3 regions of the Sporosarcina sp. P16b genome follow, and region 2 is predicted to be linked to each of the others. Evidence: riboswitches for the same ligand, from Rfam matches in the RefSeq annotation. Region 2 holds a riboswitch; each other region holds the start of a gene.

Region 1 (4,280 bases), 100 kb from region 2:
ATTTTGCAGTATTTCAGTCCTCTTCTTCAATTAAGCTCGCAAAGCTTAATCCGCAATTAATTGCTGCTGCATGTCACCATGCAGAGGAGACTATATCATCATCCCCAGCACGACCTGGTAGGATGCTCCGCTTTTCCCTTTATGAATTATCCCTGTTTTTCATCAGGGCCTCGCTTGAGGGGTACTCTACTCGCTTCTTCACTAGTGCTATTTCAACTAGCTATGCTTTCGATAGTCGTTAGGCATTTACTCAACTATAATATGATGGTCTGGAAAGTTACGGGAATACATACGGTTTCTCATAGCATGTGTAGAAATGCCATGAGCTAATGCCGCCTTTGCAATACTTTCATATACCACGTCATGGACTTGGCATTTACAAGCAGCATGTTTGTTGGTCGGTCTTAGTGATTTCGGGACAATTCTCTTATAGCTAGGAAAGTTATCACAGTCTAATCTATACGAAATTGTTGTACAATAAAGGGAAAGTGCAACAGATGCTGCAGTTATTGATGAATATTCAATTCCATCTATTATAATTGCTTTTGAGTTCTTCTTTTTGACTGCTTCAATCATCTTTTTGGTTTTTGGTTTCCCGTATTGATGATTTGAAGCGCCTGTCATTTGTTTCACTCTTAAACTGCGGATATGCTCTTTGTTTGGGTTTGTTGTAAAACAATCTCCGCCAATAGATGTCATTTTAATATTATAATATTCCTTTGATTCTACAGCATTTCGTTTAGAAATATAATATTCCTCAAGTTGATTCAACTCTATATCTGAGTATGCCTCAACCAGAATTACCCTGATAAACTTTTCCTTACCATACTTTTTAATAGCCCTTTTCAAATAAAGACCTGAACCCAAATATGTTTCCCAATTATTTATCCGACCGTAAATACATTTTCCAATGTATTTCATATTATTAACTGTATTTGTAGTCTCGTAAACAAAACCAAATGGCTTTTCCACAAATATCATCCCCTATAGAACAAATGTTCTTTATTTGATGATACTACAAAAGTTGAGATTTAGCACGGGATTGTCTTACTAAATAAGAGTTCCCCCGTTTAACGGAGTTTTCGACAGCCATTACTGACTGAAGGTGCTATTGTTAACACAAATTACTAGAATAAATCATACCTTCATGCTTATTCGGATTCATGCGGTTTACTTCGTCGCGATAGAACATGAAAGGCGTTCCTGTCTCGAGCTGGCTACGCAAGATACGTTTCATAATTTCAATCGCGGAAACCGTCTCTCGTGATAAATCTTCATTACGGACGCATTCCTCATACTTCTCGCGGAATGTTCCTTGTCCTTTCGTTTCATCATAGAAGTCTTCCAATGAATAGCCCATTTTCGTGCGGACTTCATGTGGATCGAATAAATGCCAGTCTTCACGGGACTCGACTTTCTCCATGAACAAGTCTGGCAAGCAAACGCCTGTGAAAATGTCATGTGCACGTAAACGGTCATCGCCGTTATTGAGCTTGAGATCAAGGAATGTGAAGATGTCTTGATGCCATACGTCGAGATAAACGGCTACGGCACCTTGACGTTGACCGAGTTGATCGACACTGACTGCCGTATTGTTCAACTGTTTGATCCATGGCAGAACACCGCTTGACGCGCCTTCGAAACCACGAATCGATGCACCACGAGAACGAACTTTCCCCATATAGACGCCGATACCGCCACCGAATTTCGACAAGTTCGCGATATCGGTGTTGCTGTTGTAGATCCCTTGTAAGGAATCATCCACTGTATCGATAAAGCAACTGGATAGCTGACCGTGCATCTTGCCTGCATTCGATAATGTAGGTGTCGCGACCGTCATGTATAAATTGCTCATCGCCCAGTATGCTTCGCCAACTTTATGAATGCGGTCTACTGTTTCGTCTTGCATTAGTGTCATCGCGATGATCAACCAGCGCTCTTGCGGCAGCTCCACTGGCTGTTTCTTAAAGTTTACGGTTACGTATCGGTCTACCAATGTTTTCAAACCGATATATGTGAATAATAGATCACGGGAAGGATCGAGTAGTTTACCGATTTCCTGAAGCTCATCTAGGCTGTATTTCTCTGTCAGAACGGATGTATATAAACCTTGTTCCACCAAGCGTTCTACATTTTTCGCAAAGTCGGTATAAGCATCCGCCCCACGCAATGCTTGTTGCTTTGCATAGACGTCGAATAAATAAATTCGTGCCGCTACAAACGTCCAATACGTATTTGCTTCATCAATACGGCTTAAAGACTCCAGCACCATCGCGTTCGTCCATTCAGTTGCCGTGCTAGCCGGGTGGCGCTCTTGGAATTTCTCACTCGCTTCGATTAACGGCTCCATTTGTTTCTTGCCGAATTCTTCTTGTAAGTTTTCCAACACTAGATTAAGTCCCTTAGTTTCTTGAATAATAGCCATGATATCCGCTCCCTTTAGTTAATTAATTCGGTTATGTACTAAATAAAAAAACTCCCAATAAAATCGGGAGTCGTCAATTGACGCTTAGTAGATCGCGGAAAGTTTTAGGCAGACTGAAATAAGACTGCTTTGTGCTTTCACTCTCCAACCCCGAAGAATGTTTTGCTGAGATGACTGGCAGGTCTACTGGCTGGCACATCGTTCTTCCATCTTTCCTTCCCGCCGAAGCAGTGGTTTTATAAGATAGTCGTCCGTGCCCTCAGTTGCGGGGGCAGCTCCGTTAGTGGCGGATTCCCTTTTAAACGTGGTGGGTACCAATTCATCTATTTGCTGTTACACACTATATATAGTGTGTTGATTCATATATAACCCTAACATGTTGTGTTCAAACATGCAAAACAAAAATCGAACCGAAGTTCAGAATCCTTCTTCTGAACTACGATTCGATTTTTGTTATTCAGTATTTTATAGTATATCAAACTTTTTACTTCTTGACTAAATGGTTTGTGTGAATGCTTTAAACTTAGGAGTGTGTGAATAAGGGATTTCCGCTATAATCCTAACTTATACATGGTGATAAGTTAAAGATTGAGAAATCATATCCCTTACATCCACAAATCACCCCCATTACAAACGATCTTCTGGTTTTTCCGCTGTCTCTTCCCAACATTCCGCGCCTTTTAATTCAGGGATGCTGGCTGACTTGAAGACAGGGTTTCTGCCGGCTTTACGTTGTTTAGTGAAGTCGTCCAGTACTTTAAAGGCGATTTTACCAAGTAGTAGAATGACGATTAAGTTAATGATGGCCATTAGTCCCATGAATAGGTCGGCCATATCCCATACAACTTGTACTTTTGCGATTGCACCGAAGTATACCATGACCAGTACAAGAACTTGATAGATTCGTTTCCATACGATGTTGGCATGAATGAATTCAATATTGGTTTCGCCATAATAATAGTTACCGATGATAGAACTGAAGGCGAAGAACATGATAGCACCGGCAATGAAGTACGGTGCCCATGCGCCTACTTGTACAGCCATGGAGTTTTGTGTCAAGATGATACCGTTTGTTTCACCTGTTTGATACAATCCGCCAAGCAAAATGATGAATGCGGTCGCAGAACAGATGATGATGGTATCGAAAAACACACCTAGACTTTGTACCAATCCTTGTTTTGCCGGATGCGATACGTTCGCTGTAGCAGCCGCGTTTGGCACACTACCCATACCTGCTTCATTGGAGAAGAGACCGCGACGTACACCTTGCATCATGGCCATCCCGATTCCGCCACCCATGACTTCTTTAATTCCGAAAGCATGCTCGAATATCAATACAATAATGCCTGGAACTTCTGAAATATTCATAATCACGATATATAACGCTACCAAAATATAGAAAGTCGCCATGATGGGTACGATGGTTTGTGTTACTTTTACAATCCGTTTGACGCCACCGAAGACGATAATCCCTGTTATTAGCATTAAGCCAACCCCGACACTCCAGTTCGGAATGCCGAATACTTCAGTGAATGACTGACTGATGGTGTTGGATTGTACTGCGTTAAATATGAATCCGAAACTCATCGTCAGTAAAATCGCGAAGACAATTCCGAGTTTCCGCCAGCCTAGCGCTTTTTGCATGTAATACGCCGGCCCTCCGCGGAATGTGTCACCATCTTTCACTTTATATACTTGTGCCAATGTACTTTCGATGAATCCAGTCGCCATGCCGATTACGGCGATCACCCACATCCAGAATACCGCACCAGGCCCACCAATTCCGATCGCTAGGGCTACCCCAGCTACGTTACCTGTTCCTACGCGTGACGCGGCACTAATTGTGAATGCCTGG
Region 2 (4,280 bases):
ATCGTTCGCGCCACGAGATCGCAAATGATCAATAATGATGCACCGTTACACAATGATAACGGCAAGACGTGACGGTGATCGGAGCCCCATAACATCCTTGTCATATGCGGGACCACTAGGCCAACGAAGCCGATTGTTCCAGACACGGCAACAGCGGAACCAGTTAAGACCGAACCGCCTAGCAAAATCATCAATTTACGTTGTTTGACATTGACTCCAAGATGATGCGCACGTTCTTCACCGAATAATAAAGCATTCAATTCGCGGCGATTAAGCCACAGCATAAATGTACCGATGATAAAAAACGGCAGGACCATCAGAATATAATTCCAGCCGCGCATCGATACGCTACCAAGCAGCCAACCGACGATCTGACGGAGTTCTTCTTGCGTTAACGCGATCATCAGCGACAGCACGGAGCCGAGAAATGAGCCAAAAATGATTCCTGTTAAAATGATCGTCTCCATTTTCATTGATCGGTCGACCATTCGAGCAAAACCGATCACTAAAAACATCGTGATTGCGGCACCCATCATACTAAATACAGGTAAGGTGAACGCGCCAAGAACCGGCAGCGATATACCAAAAAAGAGTGTGATCACGGCGCCGACAGAGGCACCGGATGACACTCCGAGGGTGTAAGGATCAGCTAACGGGTTTTTCAAAAGCCCTTGGAACGCGGCTCCTGATATAGCCAGTGAGGCACCGACAATTCCGGCCAACAACACACGTGGCATACGGATCTTCCACAAAATATTACTCGCGGTCGCATCCGATTGATTCCATAGCGTCTCTATTGGTATTTTCACTGTACCGATCGATACGCCGAGCCAGATTGCCACAAGGAGCATGGCAATCGACACGACATAGGCGAGCGCAGTTTTATTCACCGAATACCTCAGGATAGACTGCTTTCGCAAACGATTCTAATCCGTCAGCCAAACGCGGACCTGTACGGCTTGTAATATCTTCATCCAGTTGAATGACTCGATCTTCTTTGATCGCAGTAACTGCATCAAACCCGTCACGCGTCTTAATATTTTCTACAACGTTTGGAACATAGCTATATATTGCCAAAATTACATCTGGATTTTCATCTACAATCGTTTCAGGACTGATCATAATCCAACCTTCTTCTGTCACGATGTTTTCAGCATTGATCATATCCAAAAACTGTTGTGGGAAAGTTCCTTTTCCTGCCGTGTAAATTTCAGGCGCATCGGAGTTTTCAATGAACACGCGCTTCTTGTCCGTAATGTCCGCTGCTTTCTTTTCGATATCAGCGACTTTCGTTTTCATATCTTCAACGATTTGATTCGCTTCCACATTTTTGTCCATAACTTTACCAATCAATTCAATCGTTTCATATGTCTCTTCAAATGTTCCTGCATTCTGTATAACGATCACAGGGATGCCTGCGTCACGAATCTGATTCAATCCTTCTTCATTCGAACCCAACATCATTTCATGTGCGAACACCGCTTCCGGTTGCAATGAAATCACTTTTTCTATGTTGACCGTAAAGTCCCCTACTGTATCTAGCTCTGTTACCTCTTTAGGATAGTCATCGTTTTCTGTTACTGCAATGACTTTATCTCCTGCACCAATCCCGTATAAAATTTCCGTGTTGCTTGGAAGTAATGAAATGACAGTTTCCGGCACTTTTTCAAATGTAACTTCTTTGCCAATCGCATCTGTCAGAGTGTATGGATAACTCGTTGTATCCGTTGATGCTTGTTCCGTTTTCGTTTCTTCGCCAGCTTGATTTTCATCTGCTGGTGTTTCTTCTTTTGCACTATCGCTTCCACATGCTGCGAGTAGTAGTACCGCGAGCATTGCTGTCAGCAGTAGTTGTAAAAACTTCTTCATGTGTGTTCCTCCTTTAATATGTGTGTTGCATTACGCAAGTCGCAGACACGAAAAAAATCCTTCGATCATTCGAAGGATTAGGTGGGATGAAATCAGGACGTGACTTCTTCCATTACACCTATCCTCGTAGGTTGCTGCGGAACTTCATTTTCTAAAAAGGCAGGTGACCTGGCTTGTGCATAGCACGTACAGTGGCGGGACCGCATCGGATTTGAACCGATTTCACTTTTCATCTCTAGTATTGAGAACCTTTTAGAAGATATGTAATTATGCTTTATTATAGCGGTAATAGTGAGGGTTGTACAGGGCGGTGCTGATCTTTCAAAAGTCATCCCCACTTCCTACCTGTTCTTGTGGTGGTAGGTTGAACCGCGCTAAAACTGGAAGAGACCGCGCATTTCGTGTTTAACACCGCGCAATTACTCTATGTAACCGCGCCAAACTGCTTGAAGATCGCGCTATTGGGATATTTCGTTGGATTTGATGAAACTTTGACAGGCAGTACTTCCAAAGACATAAAAAAGCCAAACAGTAAAAAATCTGCTTGGCCATTTTCGATATATTACATTCTTTCCGGTGCTTCAACGCCAACTAATTTCAATGCGTTCGCAATCGTCGTTTTAGTTGCTGTGATCAAAGCCAAACGTGCCTCGGACAGGTCTTTATTTTCCGGGTCGAGCACTTTATTCGCATTGTAGAAACTATGGAATGTAGCTGCTAGTTCTTGAATATATGTCGTCACGCGGTGCGGTGCGCGCATGCGAGCTGAGTCGCTGATAAGTTTCGGGAAATCTCCGAGCTTCTTCAGTAGCTCCAATTCTTTCTCATCTTGCAATAGCGTGACGTTTGTCGTTGACGCTTCCACGTTCTGTTCTTTTGCTTGACGTAGGATTGAACAGATACGTGCGTGCGCGTATTGTGCGTAGTAGACGGGGTTTTCATTGGATTTGGATACCGCCAAATCTAAATCGAAGTCCATTTGTGCATCGCCTGAGCGCATCGCAAAGAAATACCGTACAGCGTCTAGTCCGACTTCTTCTACGAGTTCACGTAATGTGACCGCTTTTCCTGTGCGCTTGCTCATTTTGAATTTTTCTCCGTCTTTATAGAGCTGAACCATTTGCGCCACTTCTACTTCGAGCGTATCGCGGTCATAACCTAGCGCCTGGATTGCTGCTTTCATACGTGGAATATATCCGTGGTGGTCTGCTCCCCAAATATTGATCAGTTTATCAAATCCACGACTTAGCTTGTCTTGGTGATAGGCAATGTCCGGTGTTAAGTACGTGAATGAACCGTCTTGCTTGATTAATACACGGTCTTTATCGTCACCAAATGTAGTGGAGCGGAACCAAGTCGCGCCGTCTTCTTCAAAGACATGGCCATTTTCACGAAGTTTTTGGAGTGCGATTTCGATCTTGCCGTTGTTATATAGGGACGTTTCCGAGAACCAGTTGTCGAAATGCACGCGGAAGTCCGTTAAGTCTTTCTTTAGTTTATCTAATTCGATATTCAAGCCGTGTTCACGGAAAAATGCAAGTCGCTCTTCTTCTGGAACATGGACATACTTGTCTCCATATTGTTCAACGAGGCCTTTTGCGATGGCGATGATATCTGCACCACGGTAGCCGTCTTCCGGCATTTCTTTTTCTAATCCAAGTGCTTCGAAATAACGAACGTCAATCGATAACGCTAAGTTATTTATTTGATTACCCGCGTCATTGATGTAGTATTCACGCGCTACGTCATAGCCTGCTTTGTCAAGAATATTACATAATGAATCACCAAGTGATGCCCCGCGTGCGTGTCCTAAGTGCAAGTCGCCTGTTGGGTTCGCTGAAACGAATTCAACTTGGATCTTCTGTTGCTGTCCGCTGTCGGAACGTCCGTAGTCTGCTCCTTGGTCCAGGACAGATTTCACGATATCTCCGAGACTGTCTGTTTTCAAGCGGATATTGAGGAAACCGGGTCCAGCAATTTCAATGGAGTCGATTGCCGTGTTTGTCGTATCAAGATGCTCCAAGATACTTTCCGCGATTGCACGCGGTGGCTTTTTCGCGAGTTTTGTCAACTGCATTGCGATATTCGCTGCATAATCGCCGTTCTCTTTACTTCTTGGTGATTCCAGTTTAATTTCCGGAATATCCGCACCTTCGACTAGTTGTGCTTTCTCAATCGCTTCGTGCAACGCTTCTTTAATTTCATGTTGAATCTGCTCTACTGCATTCATTGTGTTACCTCCGAGTAGGTTATTGTCAAATGGTATTTCCCTAATAAACTTTCGTCTGAATGTAAGTCGTACGCTACGGTAAAGCGTCCAGGTACCCACTCCAGTTGATTGGTATAAACGGCTAAATCCATAACGGCAGGACCATTACCGTATGTGCCGAAACGGACATCGTCTTGTCTGA
Region 3 (4,280 bases), on a different contig from region 2:
TGACAAAGAGTGAGGAGAATAATGAATTATATTACAATGAGGCATGGAATTTAGCGAAGTTTAATATAGATGGAACAGATCCGTATGATTTTTTATTTGACCCACAGCAATCGAATTCCTTATCATCTAACGTAAATGAATCATTGAACGGAGTCCAGCAGATTGACAAAATACAAAAAGCGTTTTCTTCCTATTCCGTCAAGAAAGATGGGAACAGTGCATATTCACTAAATCAACTATTTACTGATAAAATGAGATTCTATCAAGAACTTGAACAGAAATACTCAGAAAAATTGAATGAATAGGTATTACAGTTAAGATGGAGATGTCATAAGGGGCATCTATAAGTGAGAATTGTTTTCTTTTGAATTAAGGTACTGGTCCCGACACAATCCAGAAACGATTCTTAATTAATATAGATTTGCGTGCGGACCTGGTACCTTTATTAATCATTCGCTAACAGTTCCTACTGCCAAGCCTGCAGTGGACTTTCACCACCGAGTATTTGCCCATGCAGGGTGCAGTTCAAAATCGTCAATGACGGCTATTCATCGTCCCCTTAAACGTATGAAGCGATCTATAACTTTTATTGTTAATTACTAAATAATCATCAAGCTATTATGAGAGAAGCAGGGCTTATATGAAATCAAGCATATTCGATTTTCCCACGGAGGTATAATCTTGTTTCATAGATGTTTCAGCTTCCTCATGGCTGTTTGAATGATCCGATCCTCCATGCCCTGAGAAAAGGAAATTTGAGCCTTCGAAGTTTTTATTATGTACAGGCCAAGAGCGTGAGAATCTTCTAAGGGAATGAGGTTGTTTTATAAAGGTTGAAGTGTGACGGGGACAATAGTTAACTTTGCTTGAGACATAAGAAAGCACTTCCTTGATACAATGATTGTACCAAGGAAGTGCTGTGTTTTAATGTGCGTCGTTTGATTGGGAGCTTAGGATATATGTTTAAGAATCCTGATGGTCAAAGAATTGATTCCTAATCTATATCAGTTACTTGATAGACTTTCAAAAAGTACATTTGCGGATCTTGTCTAAAAGCGCTTGAAACGGCACATCTCACTAAAACAGAAATCCATTCTAAGTACAGCGTCTATTGATTTTACCCCGCAAAAACTATAAGCTAGTTAATAGTTGCCTAGAGTGTTTTGGTTCTTTGTCCCGTAAACAAAGAATAAATAGAAATCAGGTGAGAATCCTGAGCGGTCCGGCCACTGTAATGGGGAAATATGCCCCTAAGTCAGGAGCCTTGCCAAAGTATGTAAGCATGACACCTTCATGGTCCCCATCTCATTCAAGAGGTGGGGATTTTTTGAATTCAAAACCACACTGCCACTGAAGAAACCGCTCCGTTTAATTTCAATGAAAAGGTAGAGGCTTCCGCGCTAAAACTAGCTGGCGGACCGATCCACTATACGTCGTCACTGTAAATCATTTAGACGATTCTCTCATTCCCCAGGAAATGAATGGGATGCTAAATGGCAAAGGACTGAATGACTTTACAGGCAGGATCACATTCATTGAAGGTATGAACGACATTCAATTCCAAGGTTGTCGCAGGTTTGGTCATCGTGGTAATGAGTAGGATGAAAAAAAGAAGGCATCAAAGAGAGTAGAGCGATATAATGAAGAAAGATCTAGTAGCCGTAGCGTTAGTCAATACGAACTGCAGGGCGGTGATGAAGTAGAGTTCCATAACACATGTGATGTAGATAGAGATCTAAACAGCTATATACGAAAATAAAGAAAGTAGGAAACTAGATGAGCGCATTCTCAAACTTTCACCCACTATTGCTACTTGTCTACGTTACAGTCGTTTTAGTCACGATGTTCAGCTCGTTTCATCCGATCATCGTGGCGCTGGCCATGATCGGGGGCATTCTGTATTTTCTCATGCTGCACGGAGTCCGGACAGCAACTAAGGACTTGATCTATTACTCTTTTGTTTTTCTACTAATTGCCGTAGCGTATCCAGCAACTGTACATAACGGTTTCACTCCGTTATTTTTCCTCCATGAACACGCGGTAACGCTGGAAGCTGTGACGAAAGGACTCGTCATTGCGGGAGCCGTAGTTGCAACCAGTTTCTGGACGAAGAGTTATTTCGAGATTTTCACGACGAACACACTACTTGCCGTACTGACGAAAGTGTCCGCTAGCCCAAAATTTCTCGTTTCCATGCTGTGGCGATTCATTCCGTTATTCAAAATAAAATGGCGTGAAAACCAAATGGCACAACGCGGAATCGGCTATTACAAAGTAGGGAGCAGAGTGGAAAAATTCCGTCGCGCGTTCGCATTGTGGCGGCAGACGCTCGTCCAGACAGCGGAGTTTAGCATTGTTAAGCCAGATGTCATGAAGGCGCGAGGGTATGGTATCGTGAAAGAGAGAACGCGGTATAAGAAGAGGCGATTCACAAAACGGGACGGAATATTGACGGCCGGACTCGTTCTGTTTCTTCTTTACTACATTGGATACTTCACACAGCACCAGACGCAGTATTATCCAGAAATCAGTGAACAGACACTAGGTGCAGGGCATTACGTCATCATCGGCTTGCTCATGTTATTACCGTTTATCTATGAAGCGAAGGAGAGGATCAAATGGCGATACTTACAGTCGAAAATCTGAACTTCCAGTATGAAGAACAGCATGTGTTGCGAGACGTGAGCTTTTCGATTAAGCGTGGAGAATTCATAACGCTATTCGGTCCTACCGGTTCAGGAAAGTCCACGTTATTGAAAATGATGAAACGGGAAATGCGGCCGAACGGTAAACTTAGCGGCACGGTGTATGTGAACGGCGAAAAAATCGATGAACTGCCCGCGTCAACTACAGCGACAGCTATTGGCTATATAATGCAAAATCCAGAGGAACAAATAGTCATGGAAAAAGTGTGGCAAGAGTTGGCGTTTGGTCTTGAGAATATGGGCATGTCGACGGTAGACATGCAACAAAAAATCGCTGAAGTCGCCAGTTTCTTCGGTATTCACAACTGGTTGCATGTTAGTATCAGTGATCTATCAGGTGGACAGAAACAACTCGTTAATCTAGCGGCGGTGCTTGCAATGGAGCCGGATATTTTATTGCTCGACGAACCAACGTCCCAACTTGATCCCATTGCGGCTTCCGTGTTTCTGACGCTACTTGAAAAAATCAATCGTGAACTCGGCATGACGATTTTAATTGTCGAGCATCGGTTAGAAGAGTTATTACCCGTGTGCGATCGAGTGTTGTTCATGGAAAACGGCTCGCTTCTTTATGACACAACACCGAAAGCAATCGGCAACTCCTTGCTAGAACATCCAATGCTCGACGCACTCACGACAGCGATGCGTGTCTACTATAAGCTCGGCTTCCGTGATGAGACGCCGATTACGGTGCGCGAAGGGATGGATTTCATTCGGCACTATCCATCGGCAATTTTACCGACGGATCCGATGAGAAAAAAGCATCCACCACTCATTACAGTGAAAGATCTGTATTTCCGTTACAATCGAAAAAGTGATAATCTACTCGCGGATATGACGTTTACGGTACATCGAGGCGAAATCTTCACGATTGTCGGGGGAAATGGAGTCGGCAAGTCTTCGTTACTAAGGTTACTCGCCGGACTGCATAAGCCGTATGCAGGTAAAGTATGGATAGACGAAGTCGCACCAAGCAAGTGGAAAGGGAATATCGTCTTATTACCGCAAAACGCACAAGCATTATTCATGTACTCAACGGTGAAAGAAGAGCTAATCCATGCGGTTCCTGTGCAAAAAATGCCGAAAGAACGGAGAGAAACGACGGTATCGAGTATGATGAAACAGTTACATATTGAGCATCTTTCGAAAAGAAATCCATTTGAATTAAGTGGCGGAGAACAGCAGAAGGCCGCGCTTGCAAAATTATTGCTGCTTAAACCGGATATATTATTGCTGGATGAGCCAACTAAAGGAATGGACGTCATGTCGAAAAAAGAAGTGACGGAGTTGATTCGAACGCTTCAAAAACAGAATATCACGACGATTATCGTGACGCATGATATTGAATTTGCAGCAGAAGTATCTACACGTGTTGGCATGTTGTTCGATCAATCACTCATCGCGATCAATCATCCGAAAACCTTTTTCACGTCCAACCGCTTTTACACAACCGCCGCTAGCAAAATCGCACGCGGATTATTCCCATATGCCATCACAGCCGAAGACATCGTAGACGCTGTGAACTTAAACAACAGGAGGAACTAAACAATGAGCAATCCATCAACACACGTACTC

Evidence for each region. A riboswitch is a leader RNA that binds a small molecule or an ion and turns the genes downstream of it on or off. The one in region 2 is predicted to bind cobalamin.
Region 1: another riboswitch for cobalamin. It lies ahead of CSV77_RS03915 (ribonucleotide reductase N-terminal alpha domain-containing protein); the one in region 2 lies ahead of CSV77_RS03375 (ABC transporter substrate-binding protein).
Region 3: another riboswitch for cobalamin. It lies ahead of CSV77_RS07560 (energy-coupling factor transporter transmembrane component T); the one in region 2 lies ahead of CSV77_RS03375 (ABC transporter substrate-binding protein).

What each region holds. Positions count from the first base shown of each region.
Region 1 is NZ_PDYO01000002.1:174,140-178,419, forward strand. Features, by position in the region: partial or broken gene CSV77_RS03905 (ribonucleoside-diphosphate reductase subunit alpha) at 1-18, opposite strand, end outside; gene CSV77_RS03910 (GIY-YIG nuclease family protein) at 247-972, opposite strand; partial or broken gene CSV77_RS03915 (ribonucleotide reductase N-terminal alpha domain-containing protein) at 1,118-2,425, opposite strand; cobalamin riboswitch at 2,585-2,759, opposite strand; gene CSV77_RS03920 (alanine/glycine:cation symporter family protein) at 3,053-4,280, opposite strand, start outside.
Region 2 is NZ_PDYO01000002.1:70,921-75,200, forward strand. Features, by position in the region: gene CSV77_RS03370 (FecCD family ABC transporter permease) at 1-890, opposite strand, end outside; gene CSV77_RS03375 (ABC transporter substrate-binding protein) at 883-1,869, opposite strand; cobalamin riboswitch at 2,011-2,137, opposite strand; gene argS (arginine--tRNA ligase) at 2,432-4,099, opposite strand; gene CSV77_RS03385 (YwiB family protein) at 4,096-4,280, opposite strand, start outside.
Region 3 is NZ_PDYO01000004.1:173,179-177,458, forward strand. Features, by position in the region: gene CSV77_RS07550 (hypothetical protein) at 1-305, shown strand, start outside; cobalamin riboswitch at 1,148-1,286, shown strand; gene CSV77_RS07560 (energy-coupling factor transporter transmembrane component T) at 1,777-2,646, shown strand; gene CSV77_RS07565 (ABC transporter ATP-binding protein) at 2,619-4,250, shown strand; gene CSV77_RS07570 (AAA family ATPase) at 4,254-4,280, shown strand, end outside.